Regions from separate parts of the Lysinibacillus sp. FSL M8-0216 genome, predicted to be linked through region 2. Evidence: riboswitches for the same ligand, from Rfam matches in the RefSeq annotation. Region 2 holds a riboswitch; the other holds the start of a gene.

Region 1 (9,899 bases), 290 kb from region 2:
TATCACGCTAAGGTGATAGGTCTGGTATCTATGCGAGTGTTATTCTATTTTTTTTCTCGTGTTTTAACTAAATAATAAGCATTGACGGAGGAAGCGATAGGAATAATGAGGGCAATGCCGATGCCTGCGCAAAAAATCGTCATCATTTCCGCACTAAAGACTTTGGAATTGACGATTTCGCCAATCGAATAAGAGAGATCCTTAAACCATATCAATAAACTTAAATAGCCACCAAAGAAAGCAAAAAATAAAGTATTTGTATCGGTTCCTAAAATGTCTCTTCCAATACTTATTCCAGATGTAAAAAGTGTCTTTCTACTGATCGAAGGATTGCGATAAAAAATCTCATGCATAGAGGTAGCAATGGAAATGGCAACATCCATAATGGCACCTATCGTACTCATAATAATGACCGATGCACCAATCTGCACGAAATTAACACCGATATAGAGAGAAAAGATACTTAATTCTTCCGTTGATTCTTCCCCAAATCCTTGAATCATGGCCTTTTTCGTTATAAACGTAATAAAAAGCAATAAAACAACAATCGTTACCATTGTAGAAATAAACGCTGTAATGGTTTTACTATTCGTTTTATTAATATAAAACAAACTAATGCAACTGATAACAGTGCACGCAATAAACGTCAGGACAATAGGGCTATTTTTAGGGTCTGTCATAAGAAAAATAGTCACAAATAGCACGCCGAAATTTAAAAATAAGGAAAGAAACGAGCGTAGTCCTTGCTTTCCTCCAATTACCACCATTAATATACATAAAATTCCTGCCAATACAACGATAACATTCATTCCTTCACCCGCTTTCGATTAATGAAAAAAATAGCGGTGTATTGACTAATCGGTATGGTGAGGACGACTCCAATACCTCCTGCAAGTGCACGAGCTAGCTCTAATGAAAGATTCAAGGATAGTGTTAGTCCTAATGTTGAAGAATTTTTCAAATAGAGTATGACCATTGGTATGGAGCCACAAATATACGCGAAAAATAAAATGCTTGTAATGGTACCCATAATGTCTTTTCCAATTTCTTGTCCAGATGCCTTCAAAGCTTGTAAAGAAATACGAGAATCCTGTTCGTATAGGGCGAAAATAGAAGAGGACATCGTAATGGCAACATCCATAACAGCCCCAAGTGAACCGATAAATAAACCAGCCATAAAGACAGTTCGGTAGGGACGTGTTAAAAATTGCATTTCCTCATAGCGTAGACCATTTTCCCCCGTCAACCACATCACAGCAGTGCTAATTATGAGTGCTATCATTGTCCCTAAAAGTGTAGATATAATGGCTGCATATGTTTTCGTATTCAAACCACTAATCAGTAACAAGGAAATGACGGTAAATAATAGGACACAAACCCCACTTATGAATAATAAATTGAGGCTGCCATGCTTTACGTAAAGGTCTAATGCCAATGTTAAAATGCAGGCATTTACGACTAAGCTAATAATGGCAAATAAACCTTGTCTCTTACCGATGATGAGTAGTACAAGGATAAAAATCCAAGCGATCATCATAATTGTTTGATCTCGTTTCAAATCGAGAATGGTGCCCGTTAACTCTGATTGTTTTGAATGTGCATCTATAGCGACAAAGATTTCATTGCCAACATTGTATTCCTGATCAAAGGCTCCAGATGAAGAATAGTCATTCGTCAAATCAATCGTTTTTCCTTTGTGCTGCCCATTTTTAAGTACGGCTTTAATTTGCTGTGTATACAACATATCTTCATTCTCATACATATCTGTTATTGGTTCAGATTCTGTTACTTTGACTTTCAGAATTTCTGCAATAGGTCGATCATAAAATTGTTCATTATGGTGAACGAAAAAAATGGATAGGGCACAGCCAAGTAATAACAAGGCATAGAAAATACGTTGTTTATAAGTTATTTTTTTAAAATAGTGCAATGGAATGACCTCCAAATTAGTGGACTAAATAGTCACTTGTACAGGAACGATTTTAAGAATAGTAAGTTCCAATATATTCTCTAGTTTAACGATAGGAATGATAGATTCCAAGGCATTTATGCTATAAAAAAGCGGCAGGATATTTGTATTCTAGAAAAAAATATGATAGATTATTTAATACTATAAATTCGAAGGGAGGGCGAAGTAATGGAAACTGTTTGTGCTAAAGGTTTAACCGAAGTAGAGGTAAAATCTTACAATCTTTGTGGGGATTTGCTGGCTAAGGGAGAAGTATGCCCTTTTTTAAGCAAATTTCATATCGATGCAGGTTCCGGTTGCTTTTTGCCTTCTTTATTTCTTACTGATTGACATCCAATTAAATGGGATGTATAGATTGCTAGACGCCGGTTCGTAACGGCGCTTTTTTTGTTTAATTATAAAATTTAACATGCCCTTTTTCTCATAGGGATGTTTGTAAGGTGCCGTTTTATGACGGCGCCTTTTTTGTGTTTGTTTGAAAGGAGTGAAAAGTGATGTGTAACCTTATATGTCCATTTATTTCTTGAGCAATTCGCTTAGTAGTAATGGATAAAATAAATAAGGAGATTGAAAAAATGATACTTCAATTAAATGGAATTAGTAAGAGCTACTTGGGAGATCCGATTCTTTCAAAGATAACCATGAAAATGGAACGTGGCGATCGGATTGGACTTATAGGTGTAAATGGGGCAGGAAAATCAACGCTACTAAAGATCATTACAGGGGATCTTCCCTATGATGAAGGCGACATTTTTATAGGCAAGGGAATGAAGCTAGGTTATTTGCGACAAGATAGTGGGTTACAGCCAGAACATACGATTTGGACTGAAATGCTTGGGGCATTTACTGAGCTTCAAGAGGCTGAAAAGGAACTTCGAGAGCTGGAAATGCAGATGGGTGAGCCTTCCTGCATCAATAACCCCGAAAAGCTGGAACAGGTAATGAAGATATATGCCAGCAAATCAGATTGGTTTTCACAGCAAGGTGGCTATGATGTCGAGGCAAAAATAAATAGTATGTTAAATGGAATGGGCTTTGGTAGCATCCCGACAAACACTCTTATCGAATCATTAAGTGGTGGACAGAAAACTAGACTGGCACTTGCTAAAATTTTACTAGAGCAGCCGGATTTATTGCTGTTAGATGAACCGACTAACCATTTGGATTTTGCGACTTTAAACTGGCTTGAAAGCTATTTACGTGGCTATCAGGGTGCTATTATTGTTATTTCGCACGATCGTTATTTTTTAGATGCCCTTGTCAATGAAATTTATGAGATTGAACGCACCCATGGAACAACATACAGCGGTAACTATTCTAAGTATGTGGAAAGCAAGGTGAAAAATCGCGAATTAATGGAAAAGAAATATACGATGCAACAGCAGCAAATCGCCAAAATGGAGGATTATATTGAGCGGAATATTACGATGGCTACTTCCTCGAAAAGCGCTAAGAACAAAAGGAAGCAGCTCGAACGAATAGATCGTCTTGAAAAGCCTCAGAAGGATCTAAAACACGCACAAATGACATTTGCTACAGATAAGAGATCTCATAAAGAAGTGTTGAAGGTAAAAGATGTAGTGCTCTCCTATCAGCTAGAAGATAGCAAGAAAATATTATTGCAAGATATTGAGTTTTCCTTGGATAGAGGAGATCGGGTCGCATTAGTAGGTCCAAATGGTGTTGGGAAATCAACGCTTTTGAAGGCGTTATTACATGAATTGTCTCCGGACCGTGGCGTTATCGCATGGGGAAATGGTGTGACAATCGGCTATTATGATCAAGAGCAAGAGACATTACATCCTAATAATACGGTATTACAAGAGGTTTGGAGTACTTTCCCTTCGATGGAAGAGGCAAGAATACGGTCAGTACTCGGTAATTTTTTATTTACGAAAGAGGATGTTTTTAAAAAGATAGCCTCCCTTAGCGGCGGGGAAAAAGCGCGTGTAGCGTTAGCAAAGCTTATTTTGCAAAAAGCCAATGTGCTTATTATGGATGAGCCGACCAATCATCTTGATTTATTTAGCAAGGAAGTTTTGGAGGAGGCGCTATTGCAATTTGACGGCACCTTATTATGCATTTCTCATGATCGTTATTTCCTTAATAAGCTAGCAAATAAATTGCTTGAATTATCACCAACTGGGATGACGGCCTTTTCGGGAAATTATGATGATTATGTTCAAAAAATAAGCCATTAAAGGATTTAGGGGCTACCTCTATAGCAAGAGGTGGCCCCTTTTTTAAAAATTACAGACAGAAGTATAGATAATATAATTAAATAGTGTTATCGTAAGAACTAGCTAAATAAAATGATCCTTCGGGGTAGGGTGAAATTCCCAATCGGCGGTGATGAAGTAATTCAAAGTCCGTGAGCGCAAGCTGATTTGGTGCAAATCCAAAACCGACAGTAACAGTCTGGATGGGAGAAGGGTATAAGTGCGAGCTTTTTAAATTCAATGTAATTTAGAAGGTCTATTTGACTATGCATTTATGACACGACTTCCCGCAAGTATGTTGGGAAGTTTTTTTATTTAGCCAATCAATTGAATAGAAGATGTTCTTCGGGGTAGGGTGAAATTCCCAATCGGCGGTGATGAAGCAATTCAAAGTCCGTGAGCGCAAGCTGATTTGGTGCAAATCCAAAACCGACAGTGATAGTCTGGATGGGAGAAGAACAAATAAGATACTAGTCTATGGAAAAAATGTATATCCAAATAGGCTTATTTATTGATGTCTTATACTCCCAAAACCCCTTTGTCAAAGGGGTTTTTCTTTTTATATGAGCTTTAAGAAGGGAGACGGATAGAAGCTCAAGAGTGGTGGATAGAAACCCAAAAGTGACGGATAGAAGCTCAAGAGTGACGGATAGAAACCCAAAAGCCACGGATAGAAGCTACGTAAGATCAGTGTGAAAGCAGGTGAAGAAATGTTTACAGGTATTGTGGAGGATATTGGCACTATTAAAGCCTTGCAAATCAATAAGAACAGTATGAAAATTACGGTTCAATCATCGAAAGTTGCTGAAGATGTGGGGTTAGGGGATAGTATAGCGGTCAATGGTGTTTGTTTAACGGTTACTCATTTTACGAATCGAGAGCTTACGATGGATGTTATGCCTGAAACCGTCAAAGCTACAAATTTACATCAGCTGACAATAGGGGATCCGGTTAATTTGGAGCGTGCGATGCCTGCTAATGGGCGATTTGGGGGTCACTTTGTTGCTGGTCATGTCGATGGTGTTGGGAAGATTTTACGAAAACGTCCGGTGGCCAACGCGGTTTATATTGATATCGAATTGTCTGAGGAACTAACAAGTTTCTGTATTCCGAAGGGCTCCGTAACGATTGATGGCACAAGCTTAACAATCTTTCATGTTGAAACGAAGCAGGTCACGATTTCACTGATTCCTCATACTTACAAGGAAACGATTTTAGGTATGAAAAAAGTAGGCGCTTTCGTCAATATTGAAACAGATTTAGTCGGTAAATATATTTTAAACGAATTGAAAAATGAGCAAGGCAAGTCAATGATTACAAGAGATTATTTAGCACGACATGGTTTTTAAAATCACATAATGAGGAGATGAAAAATAGTGCTACATGCAATTGAAGATGCCATAGAGGATTTAAAGCAAGGGAAAATAATCATCGTAGTGGATGATGAGGATCGGGAAAATGAGGGGGATCTTCTAGCGCTTGCTGAATTTATTACTCCGGAAACGATCAACTTTATGGCGACTTATGGAAAAGGTCTAATTTGTACGCCGATTTCGCAGAAGCTAGCACATCAGTTAGATCTGCACCCAATGGTTCAGCACAATACGGATAACCATCAAACAGCATTTACCGTAAGTATCGATCATATGGACACAACAACGGGGATTAGTGCCTTTGAGCGGGCATTCACCATACAAAAGATGTTGGGATCTCAGGCGAAAAAAACTGATTTTCGTCGACCAGGACACATTTTTCCACTAATCGCAAAGGATAATGGTGTCTTAGAGCGAAGGGGCCATACGGAGGCGAGCATTGATTTAGCTAAGCTTTGTCACAGTATTCCTGCTGGAGTGATTTGTGAAATTATGGGGGACGATGGTCACATGATGCGCTTTGATGAATTGACAAAGTATGCAGCACATCATGGATTAAAAATGATTTCCATTGAGGCGTTAGCCGCTTATCGCAGTCAATCATTTACAACAAACTAATAACGAGGGAGATTTTAAAAAATGGGTCAAACATTTGAAGCACAATTAATTGGGACGGATTTAAAAATTGCGGTAGTCGTAGGTCGATTCAATGAGTTTATTACAAGCAAATTATTAGATGGTGCAATGGATGGATTAAAAAGACACGGTGTAGATGAAGCATCCATTGATGTTGCATGGGTGCCAGGAGCTTTTGAAGTGCCTTTTATTGCGAAACAATTAGCAGAGACAAAGAAATATGATGCCATTATTGGTTTAGGGACTGTTATTCGTGGTTCTACAACACATTATGATTATGTGTGTAATGAGTCGGCAAAAGGAATTGCGAATGTATCCTTAACGACCAATGTACCAGTTATTTTCGGTATTGTTACAACAGAAAATATTGAACAGGCGATTGAGCGTGCGGGAACGAAATCAGGTAATAAAGGCTATGATTCCGCGATATCGGCAATTGAGATGGCTAATCTACAAAAAATGATTGGCTAAGAACATTCTGAATAGGTTATCACAGTATTTGTTTCTTGAATAATTTTTATGTCCATGGGAAAAATATGCCTAAGTATATTTATTACATGTCGTAGTTTTCATAAATGTACTAAATTTGAGCAGGCTCAGTAGGAGATGAGAAGTATTTCAATGGAACAAATGATGAATTTGAAAATGTTGAAATCACTATTTCAACGCTCTGCTGATATAATATTCCAACAGTATAAATTTCAGCAACATACAGTCCATATGATAACCTGTGATGCTATGATAGACGAAGAACTCCTTCAAACGGTTGTGGTCGAACGTGTTCAATCCTTATTTAACTGTGGTTCTGATGAAACGTTAGAGGAGCTAATTGAACAGCATCTTCATGTGCCCTATTTACAAAAGGTCACTAAGAAAGAGGATATGATTACAAGAGTCTACAAAGGCCATGTCTTATTATATTTTGAGGAAGATCATTTGATTTATTCCAGTGATATTTCAAATAGACCTAATCGTGAGCCGGGGGAAACAACGCTTGAGTTAGTTGTAAAAGGACCAAGAGATGATTTTATTGAAGATGTATTTATTAATATAGCTTTATTACGAAAACGTTTACCTACGAATTCATTTAGTGTAGAAACATTAGAAATCGGTCAACGCTCTAAAACAACGGTAGCCGTTTTATATATGGAAGACATTGTGAATTTAAATATGCTAGAACAAATCCGATTACAATTACAAAAAATTGATACAGATATTGTCGTCAATGGTGATTTACTGATGGAGGCAATTGAACAGACGGCTAAAGTTCTACCTAGACATGATTATACGGGAAGACCAGATTTTGCTCTTCAAGCATTAATGAGAGGAAGAATACTAATAATGATCGATGGCGTTTCCTATGCCATGATTATTCCCGCCAATATTATGCTGCTCTTTAAAACATCTGAGGACAATGAATATCCGGTCATTGTCAGTTCAATGGAACGGGTGCTCCGAATTTTTGGGATACTGATTAGTATGTTACTTCCTGGTTTTTGGCTAGCCGTAACGACGTATCATCAAGAGCAGCTCCCCTATCTTCTACTTGCGACAGTGGTTGAATCAAGAACGGGGTTACCGTTTCCAACGATACTTGAAATCATGATGATGCTATTTATGTTTGAAATGTTCCGCGAGGCCAACTTACGCTTGCCTAGTGCCATCAGTGGCTCGATCAGTGTTGTTGGAGGGTTAATCATTGGAGATGCTGCGATTAAAGCTGGCGTGACAAGCCCTTCGATGATTGTTATCATTGCGATTTCAAGCATTGCTGCATTTACACTCGTCAATCAAGCCTTTGTAACAGCAATGAGTATTTTTCGATTAATTATCATTTTATTTTCAGCCTTTTTGGGTCTGTTTGGATTTTTTATTTCGGTCTTTTTCATTATTATCTATGCAGCAAATATGCGTGTACTCGGTGTGCCCTATATTAATTTTAATGCAGATTTTGAACAGGGTAATATTGGAAAATCCTTACTGCGTTTATCGCCGAAGGGCTATAGTCTAAGACCGTCCTTCCTAAAACCACAGGACCGGACACGAACGGCAAATATTAAATCAAAAAAAGATCAGGGGGTATGACCGTTACCTGACATCAGACTATAGACAAGCTCAAAAAAATTGGAGTTTGCCTATAGTCTTTTTTTATAATTAATTCCACTACGGGAGATGAGCTGTTTCTAATCCACTTTTAAGAACTCCGTAGTGCTGAACGACTATTTCTCCGCATATGAAAGAGAAAGAATAACAAAAACCATTGAGAGTCATTATCTTCTCAATGGTTTTTGTCTAAAGCTCTCTACATTTTGTAGCTATTTGAAAGGAATATGGACGATGGCAGTCGTTTCAAGATGTTTCGATGATTCAATCGAAATATCTCCATGATATTTATGGACGATTTCTTTCACAATAAATAGTCCTTGCCCTCGAATTTTCCCATTTTCATGCTTCTTCGTAGAGAATCCTTGTTTAAAGATTTGGTTTGCGTCTACAATATTCGGTCCTGTATTCGTAATTTTAAATTCATATTGTCCTTCATCAGCTTGACAACAAATCATAATTTTACGTTGCCCCTCAGGCAATTCATTCGCAGCATCAATCGCATTGTCAATTAAGTTCGATAGAATCTTGATTAAATCGGTCGTTTTAATTTTATTAAAATCGCCCTGAGAGATGGTGAAATCCATATCAATATTATGATTCTGTGCTGTTAGCTTTTTCGTTTGTAATAATATGGATAAACCTGGATGGTCAATATTTAATTTTAATGATTTAATCGCTTGTACTTCTTTCGACAGTGATGCTAAATATTGTTTTGCTTGATCCGTTTTTTCTAATTGTAAAAGGCCATGTAAAACTTGGATATGGTTCGTGAAATCATGACGTAACGATGACACCGAAGTAATCAATGTTTTGATTTCTGCTTGGTAAGTGTCTTCTGTGGCGCCTACTTCCTTCGCTACCTCTTTTTGGTACCATCTTTGTAAAAATAAAAAAGAACCAGCAACAATTAAAATAAATACACCATTGAAAATAAAAATAAATAGGTTATCTTCAATCACTTTGCCTTTAATACCATTCAATGTATCTGCACTTATATCAATGCCTAGGTAACCGATTATTTGGCCTGTATCATCTTTAATTGGCGCACCAACAGATAAATAAGAACCATGGACTGAATCATGGATTACCTCTGTGACATAGGTTTCACCATGATAGGCTTTTTCTACTTGTTTAGCTGGAACAGTACAAACCTCACCTATTTCAAATCCTTTTTTTAGTTCACTTGGCAGACCCATCACCATTGCTTTTGATACTTTTGGATTATCCACCTGCAATGTATAAACAAATAATGCACCTAGCTTTACCCTTGCATCATTTAAGTAACTTCTTACTTCCCAATAATAATCATTTTTTTGCGGATTATTCAAAAATTGCTGATAAGCAATTGTATCGATGGAAGCAGCAATGGAATTAGCAGCCTCTAGACTTTGATTAGCAATTGATTCTTCAACGGTCTTTTTAATTTTTACATAGGATGTAATGATGTTTAAACTTGTAAACAAACATAATAAAATGGTGGATAGAATTAATATAAGCTTTATTTTTCGATTTTTCATATTACTCGGGACTTCCTCATCTATTAATATTCTAGAATATTAATTAACTCTATTTTTTGTTTGTAAACCAAACAATGCT
Region 2 (9,899 bases):
GATCAATTTGCAGGCAATAGTAGTGAGAAAACATGGCTTTTTGCAATAGCCAAAAATGTTGCGATTGATCATTTTAGAAAGCAAGCAGTGCGTCAGAAGCATTCGCTTGATTTCTTTGACTGGGAAACGGAACAGCTCCATTCAAACACACCATCACCGGAGGAAATGCTACAGGCCAGTGATGAATTTATGCAAGTAGAGTCAGCATTAGAAAACTGTACTGGCGATCAAAAAATGGTCATTATTATGCGCTATTTCCAGGATTTATCGATTGCAGAAACGGCGCAAATACTTGATTGGACAGAAGCGAAGGTAAAAACAACCCAGCATCGAGCCATTAAATTTTTAAGGCAACACCTACAGCCGATCAGAGAACAGGAGGCGAAACGGCAATGACACATAAGGCATTTGATGATGAGCAGCTTGAACATGTACTGAACAATGCCCCTAAGCTTTCTGACCACCGTTCGAAAGAAGATATATTAAATCGGTTAATGGCAGATGCTCGCTTGCAAGATAATATCCACCTTCAAGAAGCTATGCAAGAACCTATAGAAGATGAACCATCTCAACAGGAAGGTGCTATCATTCAAAAGCCTGCGACGAAATCAAAAGTACGTAATATGCAGATTTATATGAGTGTAGCCGCAGTCTTTGTGCTAACAATACTAGTTGGCACAATATTGAAGAACAATCAAGGTGAGCAAAAAGATCAAGCGAGTATGCCTGAAACGGCTCAGTTTTCGACGATGCAAGAGGATTCAGCAGCAAAGGAAGCGGCCACGCAGGATGAAATGCTGGATTCCAAAAGTATTGTTGCGGAACATGAGCGCATTTTATCTTTACGTACATCTGTCTATGAGGAGGATGTAAAAGATGCTGTCGTATTCCGTATTGGTTTGGCAGGGCGTGATGCGGAAAGTGTTCCTATGACGTATGTGATTCCAAATGAACGTGTGGCTACGGATTTTGGAGAAGAGAAGCCTTCTACCTTACGGATATATGAAAAGTATGCTCCTCAAATTGACGAGGAGGCCAAAGGGTTTACAGAGTATCATCCTTATAAAGGTGAGCTGAAGGAAAAGGATGATAAGCTTATCCATGTCTTGCCAAAGGGGAATGACTATGATGTTGCCTCTGCTGCAGTAAATGAATATAAAGGCACAATGGAAGACACATTCTCGGACTCTGAATACACCGAAGTGGAAATCCAAAATGAAGATGGAACCCCGTATGAGTTTTCTCAAGAAGGTGAGCCAAGTCAAGGAATGTCCTTAACGAATGCAAAGCACTATAATTATTACTTGTACCATGATTCCAATGGTGCAGAATATTTATCACCAGATTTCCGTCAATCTTTTGAGACAGTCACAGAGGCACTTACACTGATGAAAAATAAAAATGATGATGTCTATACATCCGTAGTGCCTGAAAATGTAACATACACAGTCACTGAACAAGCGGAAGGTGTCGTTGTTACTTTTGATATTCCGCTTGATTTAACATCTATGGAACCAATACGAGCTACTCAATTAATTGAGGCCATGATGTTAACTGCTGCTAGCTTTAATCAACAGCTCCTTTTAGATAATGTTGTGCAAGAAAGCTGGGAAGGCTTTGATTTGAAGGGTTATTTACCAAAGCCAGTGGGACCAAATAAACAATTTTTACCATAGTCGAAGGAAGAAAAAAACAAGAGAGGCATTCCTGTATGGCGGGAGTGCCTTTTCTATTTATAAAACATAGCAATTTAATCGGATTTTTTGAGCAGAACTATTTACTTTTACTTCGTAATTCATTATAGTAAAGCTGTAGTATAAAATAATATGATTCATCTTCGGGGCAGGGTGAAAATCCCGACCGGCGGTAATAGAGTCATAAATCGCTAGTGAATATATTCATTAGCTCGCTTGATTTATGTTAAACTCTTCAGCCCGCGACCTGTGCGAATTTTCGCATGGCTGACTTGGTGAAATTCCAAGGCCGACAGTTAAAGTCTGGATGGGAGAAGATGAAGGTACGATCGTCATTCATTGTCATGAAATGAACTATGACCGAGCGCTTTTTTGTATGTTTTATTAAACTGTGCTCAAAAATTAGTTGATGAGGACGCTTATTCGTTATGCCTTTCTCCCTTATGCTTTATTAAACGCATAAGGGTTTTTTCATGAAACAATTGAAAGATCGTCACCTTTCTTCTTGCGAGATTGAATCAGCAAAGAGGAGAGAGTTTTCTATGAAGAAAAATGTCAAACTTCAATCGTTTATTACGATTGGGATGCTGAGCAGTATTTCATTTTTATTAATGCTTTTTAATTTCCCAATTCCGCCATTCCCAGCATTTTTGGAAGTGGATTTCAGTGATATGCCTGCCTTGCTTGCAGCAATCACAATGGGACCTGTAGCTGGTATTTTAGTAGAATTGTTTAAAAATGTGTTGGATTGGATTTTCTCAGGCACTCCAACAGGCGTTCCGGTAGGGCATATGGCCAATTTTGTAACAGGTATTTTATTCATCTTGCCAGTAAGCTTTATTTTTAATCGATTTAAAACAATCGCTGGTCTTGTTGGAGGTTTAGCAATAGGAACAGTTGTGATGGCAGTAGGAATGAGTGTTTTAAACTATGCTGTATTTTTACCAATGTACACTTACTTCTTAGGAATGGAGCCTGTTGTAGGTGACTCACTTTATAAAATGATTATCGCTGGTATTTTACCATTTAATATTGTCAAAGGGATTTTATTAACGGGTATTATGGCGTTATTATTTACGACAATGCGTAAATGGATTGACCGCCAGCGTTCTATGTATATAACAAAATAAAATGTACTAAGCCTCGAGGGATGAACTCGAGGCTTTTTTATGGCGAAATGTAGAAAAAATAGAAAAAGGTAATGGGTTGTCCAAGTATAACTAGTTCTTTTTTAGTAATACCTAGTCGAAAGCTATAATTTCATGTAAAATTAGAGAAGAGTTTAGAAAGTTAGAGGAGTTTGAAGAGATGAGTGGAAAAAAAGGACAGTGGTCTAGTAAGTTAGGATTTATTTTAGCATCAGCAGGTGCTGCAATAGGACTAGGAGCGATTTGGAAGCTTCCGTATGTAACCGGACAAAGTGGCGGAGGGGCGTTTTTCTTAATCTTTGTATTGTTTACATTGTTAATTGGGCTCCCGATGCTATTATCTGAATATATTTTAGGACGAGGTACACAGTCAGAGGCAATTACTGCCTATAAAAAAATTGCTCCTACGAAAAAGGGATGGGCATGGATTGGCCGCATGGGTGTTCTCGGATGTTTTTTATTACTAACATTTTATAGCGTTGTCGGTGGCTGGATTTTTATTTATAGTGGGCTAGGCGTAGCGGGTGCTGTCATTGATCCGGCTATTGATCCTGGAGAACTATTTGGAAAGATAATTGGTACACCTTGGATTACAATTGTAGGTTTGGCTTTGTTTACATTAGCAAACGTACTTGTTATTTCGTTAGGTGTCCAAAATGGTATTGAAAAGGCGAATAAATGGATGATGCCATTGCTCTTTATTATGTTCATTGTCCTAGTGATACGTGCTGTCACATTAGATGGCGCCATGGACGGGGTAAAATTCTTTTTATGGCCTGATTTTTCAAATATTACCGGAAAAGCCTTATTAGAAGCTTTAGGGCAATCCTTCTTTGGGTTAGCTGTTGGATTTTCTTGCCTTGTTACATATAGTTCCTACCTCAAAAAAGATGTGAGTTTACCGAATTCAGCAGGCTCCGTCGTTATGCTAACGGTACTTGTTTCATTTTTAGCTGGACTAGCTATCTTCCCGGTCGTTTTTGCTTTTGATTTAGAGCCGGCAGCTGGGCCAGGCTTGTTATTTATGGTGTTACCGACAGCATTTAGCCAAATGCCATTTGGGGAAGTATTTTTAGCGATGTTTTTATTATTATTCTTATTTGCCACATTAACGTCCTCGTTTAGTTTATACGAAATTATTGTTGCGGCATTTATGGAAAATAGTCAGAAGTCTCGTCTCGTATGGACTTCTTGCCTAGGTATAGTCGTCTTTCTTGCGGCCATCCCAGCATCCCTTTCCTCTAGCCTGCTAGCGGATGTATCGGTTTTTGGGAAGAATATTTTTGATGCAACTGACTTTTTAGTATCAAACTTAATGCTGCCATTGGGTAACTTGTCCATTGCGATTTTTATTGCATATGTAGTGGATAAGGAATTTGTGAAAAGAGAACTGCTAATGGGAAGCCAGATGGGGCAGGGGTATTATGCGATTTACAGGATGTTAATGTTAATCATAGTACCTGCTGTCATACTCGTAGTATTCGTTAATATGCTATTTCAATTTTAAAAATATATATAAGGTGTATCCATTTAGTAAATGGGTACGCCTTTTTTATGTATCGAAATTCAAGATAAATATATTCTAAAAAAACGATGTTATAAAACCTTACATACATATTGCTAATAACAATAAAATGATGTATTTTAAAAGCAGTTATAAAAAATGTGTTAACTAAATTTACATTGGAGTGGTGGAAAATGAAACATTATACAAAAGAAGGTATTATACGCCGAGTAAAGGAAGAAAATGTGAAGTTTATTCGCCTACAATTTACTGATATATTAGGAACGATTAAAAATGTAGAAGTACCTGTGAGTCAATTAGAAAAAGCTTTAGACAATAAGGTTATGTTTGATGGCTCTTCGATTGAAGGCTTTGTACGTATAGAGGAGTCTGATATGTACTTGAGACCAGATTTCAATACATTTGTCATTTTTCCTTGGACAGCTGAAAAAGGTAAGGTGGCACGCCTTATATGCGATATTGCAAGGCCAGATGGGTCACCATTTGAAGGAGACCCACGCTCCAATTTAAAGCGCGTTTTAAAGGAAATGGAGGAGTTAGGTTTCACTTCCTTTAACTTGGGCCCAGAGCCAGAATTTTTCCTTTTTAAGCTGGATGAAAAGGGGCATCCGACACTTGAGCTAAATGACAGCGGAGGTTATTTTGACTTAGCTCCGACAGATTTAGGAGAGAATTGTCGTCGGGATATTGTTTTAGAGCTAGAAGGGATGGGCTTTGAAATTGAGGCATCTCACCATGAAGTAGCACCTGGACAGCATGAAATTGATTTTAAATATGCTAGTGCCATTGAAGCATGCGACAATATTCAAACATTTAAATTAGTCGTAAAAACAATCGCTGCACAGCATGGGCTACATGCAACATTTATGCCGAAGCCATTATTCGGAGTTAACGGCTCTGGTATGCATTTTAATCTATCATTATTTGAAGGGGATAAAAATGCATTTTATGATGAACACGCAGAACTTCAATTAAGTGCAACAGCTCGTAGCTTTATGGCAGGAATCATCCAGCATGTACACGGATTTACGGCAATTACGAATCCACTTGTTAATTCTTATAAACGATTAGTCCCAGGCTATGAGGCCCCATGCTATGTTGCTTGGTCTGCTCAAAACCGTTCACCACTTATTCGTATACCAGCAGCTAGAGGATTATCAACACGTGTTGAATTACGTTCAGTTGATCCAGCGGCGAATCCTTATTTAGCAATGGCTGTGATCTTGGCTTCGGGGCTTGATGGCATACGCAAGGATTTAACGCCTCCAGCAGCGGTAGATCGAAATATTTATAAAATGACAGGTCCAGAGCGTGAATTAAATGGCATTGATAGCTTACCCTCTTCATTAGAACATGCGTTAATTGAATTAGAAATGGATTCAGTTGTACGAGATGCTCTAGGTGATCATATTTATGAAAAGTTTAATGTTGCCAAAGAAATCGAATGGGATAAATACCGCACACGGGTCCATAACTGGGAGCGTGAGGAATATTTAACGATGTACTAAAAAATATTGGAGCTAAAAAGCTCCAATATTTTTATACTGACTTTCATACCCTTTATTAAAGAAAAGGGGTGTGGGCAATGACACAAACGACTCAAGTTGTGACAATTCAAAACAACGATATTGTGCAATTTGAACATGATATTAATCGGGCTTTATTAGATTTAAGTTACTTTTTCATACTTGATATCAAATACAATACCCTCTATATCGGAGAACAAACGGTCATCCATTCTGCCTTAATTATTTATCAACATCCAGACGAGAGTAGCCATTAAATTTATATGTAAAAGGATGGTCATGTCGAGAAGACGTGACTTTTTTTTATGGAAATAAAGATAAGAGAAATGGTCGATCTTCTGGGAATGTCAATGGTAGTCGTGCAACATCATCTTTAGATTGCCATGCGATATCGTACATTAATTTATTCAAGATTAAGAAGGGTCATTTGTCCGCCAATTATGATGGCTTCAAAGTAACAGAATTCTACAGCTGCATTTGATTTATCATCAATACTACCTGTAGCCTAATCCTTCGTATACTTCATGATTACAACATGCTTGGAAATTTCCCATTGCCTCCTTTTCATCTGAAGGCATAGCCTAAGTCTTTTCTTCCTCCTTTGGTAAGATACGATGTTGACTATCCTTGATTTAAGGACAATAAAGGCCTTGTCCGTTATTATAAATATAATGGTTATTTTTCGATATTTTTTGATAGTTAGTACAATGGATTTTAGTGGAGAAAGAGCGAAAATCGTATGTAAAGTAACGAAAATAGAAGGAGTGTTAGTGATGAAAAACTGCTTCTACACATACCTGTCCAAAGTTAGCATAAAAAGACAGGCTGGAAAGCATGAACTATTTTAAGATGTTATCAGGGAGTGAGAGCAATGAGTTGGATTGAGTCGATTCAAAAAGCCATTAATTTTATGGAGGATCATTTATTAGAAAACATAACCATTGAACAAATTGCACAGGAGGTAAATTCATCTGTCTTTCATTTTCAGCGAACGTTTGCGATTTTAACGGATATGTCGATTGCGGATTATTTAAGACGGAGGAGATTAACATTAGCAGCTCAGGAATTAATGGATACAGATCAAAAAATAATCGATCTCGCCTACAAATATGGCTATGAAACTCCTGAAGCCTTTACAAAAGCGTTTCGTAAACAGCATTATGTAACGCCGAGTGAAGCGAGAAAGAAGCAAGGACCATTACAATCATACAATCGCCTGGTTATACAGGTAAGCTTGAAGGGAGCAGAACCAATGAAGTATAAAATCGTAGAAAAAGACAAGTTTCAAGTTGTTGGGGTAAAAAGAACGTACAACTGCCAAGATGGAGAGAATACTCGAGAAATACCATTATTCTGGCAGGAAATCAATGAGAGTGCCTTCGATCACCATCTATATCGATTAAATAATGGCAATATCAATGGGGTACTGGGCGTATGTGTACCTAATACAAGCCAAGGACAACAGGGGTTCATTGATTATTGGATTGCTACAAATCATGAAGGGGATGTAGGAGAAGATCTATTAACAATGGAAGTACCTGCATCAAAATGGGTTGTATTTGAGGTACATGGCCCTATGCCAGATGCCATGCAAAATACGTGGAAACAAATATATTCAGAATGGTTCCCATCCAATCCATATGAGCCAGCAGGAACAGCGGAGCTTGAGGTGTACCCTGAAGAAGATGCATATAGTCCTGATTCATACTCAGAAATTTGGATTCCAATTAAATAACGATAAAGTAAAGCCAAGAATGCTAAACAAATGCATTCTTGGCTTTACTTATTGTTGAAAGAAAAAATATCCTTTTTTTAGGTGTCACAAAGATGTAAAATATATATATGTTTAGAATGAACGATTTTTTTTTAATCGTTCCATATTTGGATGTGGGGGTTAAAATAAGATAAGGGGTATGATTCAAAACAAATGGGTAGAAATTTCTCATGATGAAGTACTGCAATTTTTAAAGATGGGGAAAGTAGCACATGTTGCGACGGTTGATGAAGAAGGATATCCTTATGTGATTCCATTTGTTTATGTGTATGAGAGAAATGATAAACTTTATTTGCATATCGGTAATATGCGAGAAAGCCATTTTTGGTCCAATATTAAACAAAACCCTAAAATCAGTATAGAAGTAAGTGAAATGGGCGATTTACACTCAGGGAAAAAATATGCTTGTCAATCTGCACTTGTCTACCAAAGTGTAGTACTATTTGGACAAGTTGTAAGAATTGAAGAGGAGTCAAGGAAGGAATGGCTCTTTGATGCGCTTTTAGAGAAATACGGTAATCCTGAATGGACATTTGAAAAAAGAGGGCTATCCAATTATGCCTAAAATAGAGTTATTCGAAGTACAAATAGAAAAGTTGACGGGGAAAATTTATCACGGCATGTATCACTAAGCAGAAAGCTAAGAATGGTTATCTAACCATTCTTAGCTTTCTATATTACCTTTTACATAGTGTGTATACTTGTAAATTTTCTTCATTGCTATCATAGCCCTGCAAAATAAAATTCAATTTCTGCAAGACTTTGATGGAATTAATATTCGCGGCATCGACCTTTGCTACAATTGTCTTCATCTCCAAATGTGTAAAAGCAATATCGATTAAAGCGATAATAGCTTCTGTGGCGTAGCCCTTGCCCCAATGAGTCTTCGCCAAGTCATAGCCAATTTCTGCGGTAGCTTTATCGAAATCTACGTTATTAAATCCACAGGAGCCAATGATACAATTGCCTATCTTTTCAATGATAGAATAGCGAATGGCCCTATGTTCATTAGCTAATTGATTGAGTAATTCAATCATTTCCAGCGCCTGTTCTTCGTGTGTAAAGTTTGAGATATTCATAAATTTGGTCACAGCAGGATCTGACCAAATCGCCCATAAACTTTTAGCATCAGCACTAGCCACTTTTCGTAATAATAATCTTTCCGTGTCCATACATTCAATCAATACTTTTACCTCCAAGATTTTAATGGTGTTGGATGAAAAATATTGCTATCTGTGCATCATTCAGTCCCTTCAACTAGATCTATATTTTATTATAAAATATAAGGTGCTTAATGCCAATAAAAGGGGGAAACGTCGTGATAAAAGTTACAGCGAATCATTATCCAATCATTAAACAAAACATTCTAAGGGCTCCAACATTTGTTTATAGTATTCTTGATCAATTAATAGAAGGGACAGTCTATGCAGATACAGCTACTTTTCAAACGCTCCTAATACATACAAAATCAGGAATTTATTTTGTATATGGTGATTCAACTACAACTGAGTTTGACCGTCAGCTTGCCATTTGCCTCGAGCAATCTGTAGAGCAAGGGAAGCGTTTTACCTTATTTTCTTATTCAGAGCAATGGAATACTAAAATTGAACAACTTGTAAATGGGCAGCTTAGAAAATTAGAACGCTATACCTTTACATTTGATAAAAGCTTGTATGGTGGGAAGGAGAAGCAAGAAGTATCCAATTTTGAGGTCATGCCAATTACTCAACATCATATAAATAACGCAATGGAGTTTACATGTGCTTACTATGATGAATATTGGGATTCTACGGCTAATTTCCTGACAAATGGTTTTGGCTTTTGTCTAATACATAAGGAGCAAATCGTCAGTGAAGCCGTTTCTATTTTTAAATCAAATGACTATGCTGAAATTGATATTATGACCGATTCGAATTATAGAGGTCAGGGATTGGCTAGTTTGATCGCGACAACATTTATCAATCATTGTTTGGCCAACGAGCTAAAGCCTTGCTGGGATTGTGATATCTCCAATACAGCATCCATTTATTTAGGGACAAAGCTTGGCTTTATGGGTCCACAGAAATATGCGATTTATACAAAAAAGTAGCCCACGCTGTTTTCAACATAACGTGAGCTTCATTGTTAAAAGAATCGATTACGTAGTTCGAATACCCGATTGAATAGTCTTGCATCTCTCGCCATCTTATTGGGTGCATGCATGTGAGGTCTGAGGCATTTCTGAAATAGTTC

The links. Region 2 has a riboswitch for FMN ahead of MKX57_RS06060 (ECF transporter S component). Riboswitches for the same ligand answer to the same signal wherever they lie in the genome.
Positions count from the first base shown of each region.
Region 1: another riboswitch for FMN. It lies ahead of ribE (riboflavin synthase); the one in region 2 lies ahead of MKX57_RS06060 (ECF transporter S component).

Region 1 is NZ_CP152007.1:1,578,700-1,588,598, forward strand. Features, by position in the region: gene MKX57_RS07420 (YibE/F family protein) at 45-809, opposite strand; gene MKX57_RS07425 (YibE/F family protein) at 806-1,930, opposite strand; gene MKX57_RS07430 (hypothetical protein) at 2,138-2,299, shown strand; gene MKX57_RS07435 (ABC-F family ATP-binding cassette domain-containing protein) at 2,545-4,170, shown strand; FMN riboswitch at 4,282-4,407, shown strand; FMN riboswitch at 4,526-4,651, shown strand; gene ribE (riboflavin synthase) at 4,899-5,537, shown strand; gene ribB (3,4-dihydroxy-2-butanone-4-phosphate synthase) at 5,565-6,179, shown strand; gene ribE (6,7-dimethyl-8-ribityllumazine synthase) at 6,201-6,668, shown strand; gene MKX57_RS07455 (spore germination protein) at 6,819-8,282, shown strand; gene MKX57_RS07460 (GHKL domain-containing protein) at 8,513-9,820, opposite strand.
Region 2 is NZ_CP152007.1:1,291,425-1,301,323, forward strand. Features, by position in the region: gene sigX (RNA polymerase sigma factor SigX) at 1-396, shown strand, start outside; gene MKX57_RS06055 (RNA polymerase subunit sigma) at 393-1,676, shown strand; FMN riboswitch at 1,830-2,017, shown strand; gene MKX57_RS06060 (ECF transporter S component) at 2,237-2,824, shown strand; gene MKX57_RS06065 (sodium-dependent transporter) at 3,003-4,349, shown strand; gene glnA (type I glutamate--ammonia ligase) at 4,541-5,875, shown strand; gene MKX57_RS06075 (hypothetical protein) at 5,953-6,150, shown strand; gene MKX57_RS06080 (AraC family transcriptional regulator) at 6,765-7,628, shown strand; gene MKX57_RS06085 (pyridoxamine 5'-phosphate oxidase family protein) at 7,807-8,232, shown strand; gene MKX57_RS06090 (GNAT family N-acetyltransferase) at 8,345-8,851, opposite strand; gene MKX57_RS06095 (GNAT family N-acetyltransferase) at 8,986-9,756, shown strand; gene MKX57_RS06100 (Parvovirus coat protein VP1-like protein) at 9,792-9,899, opposite strand, start outside.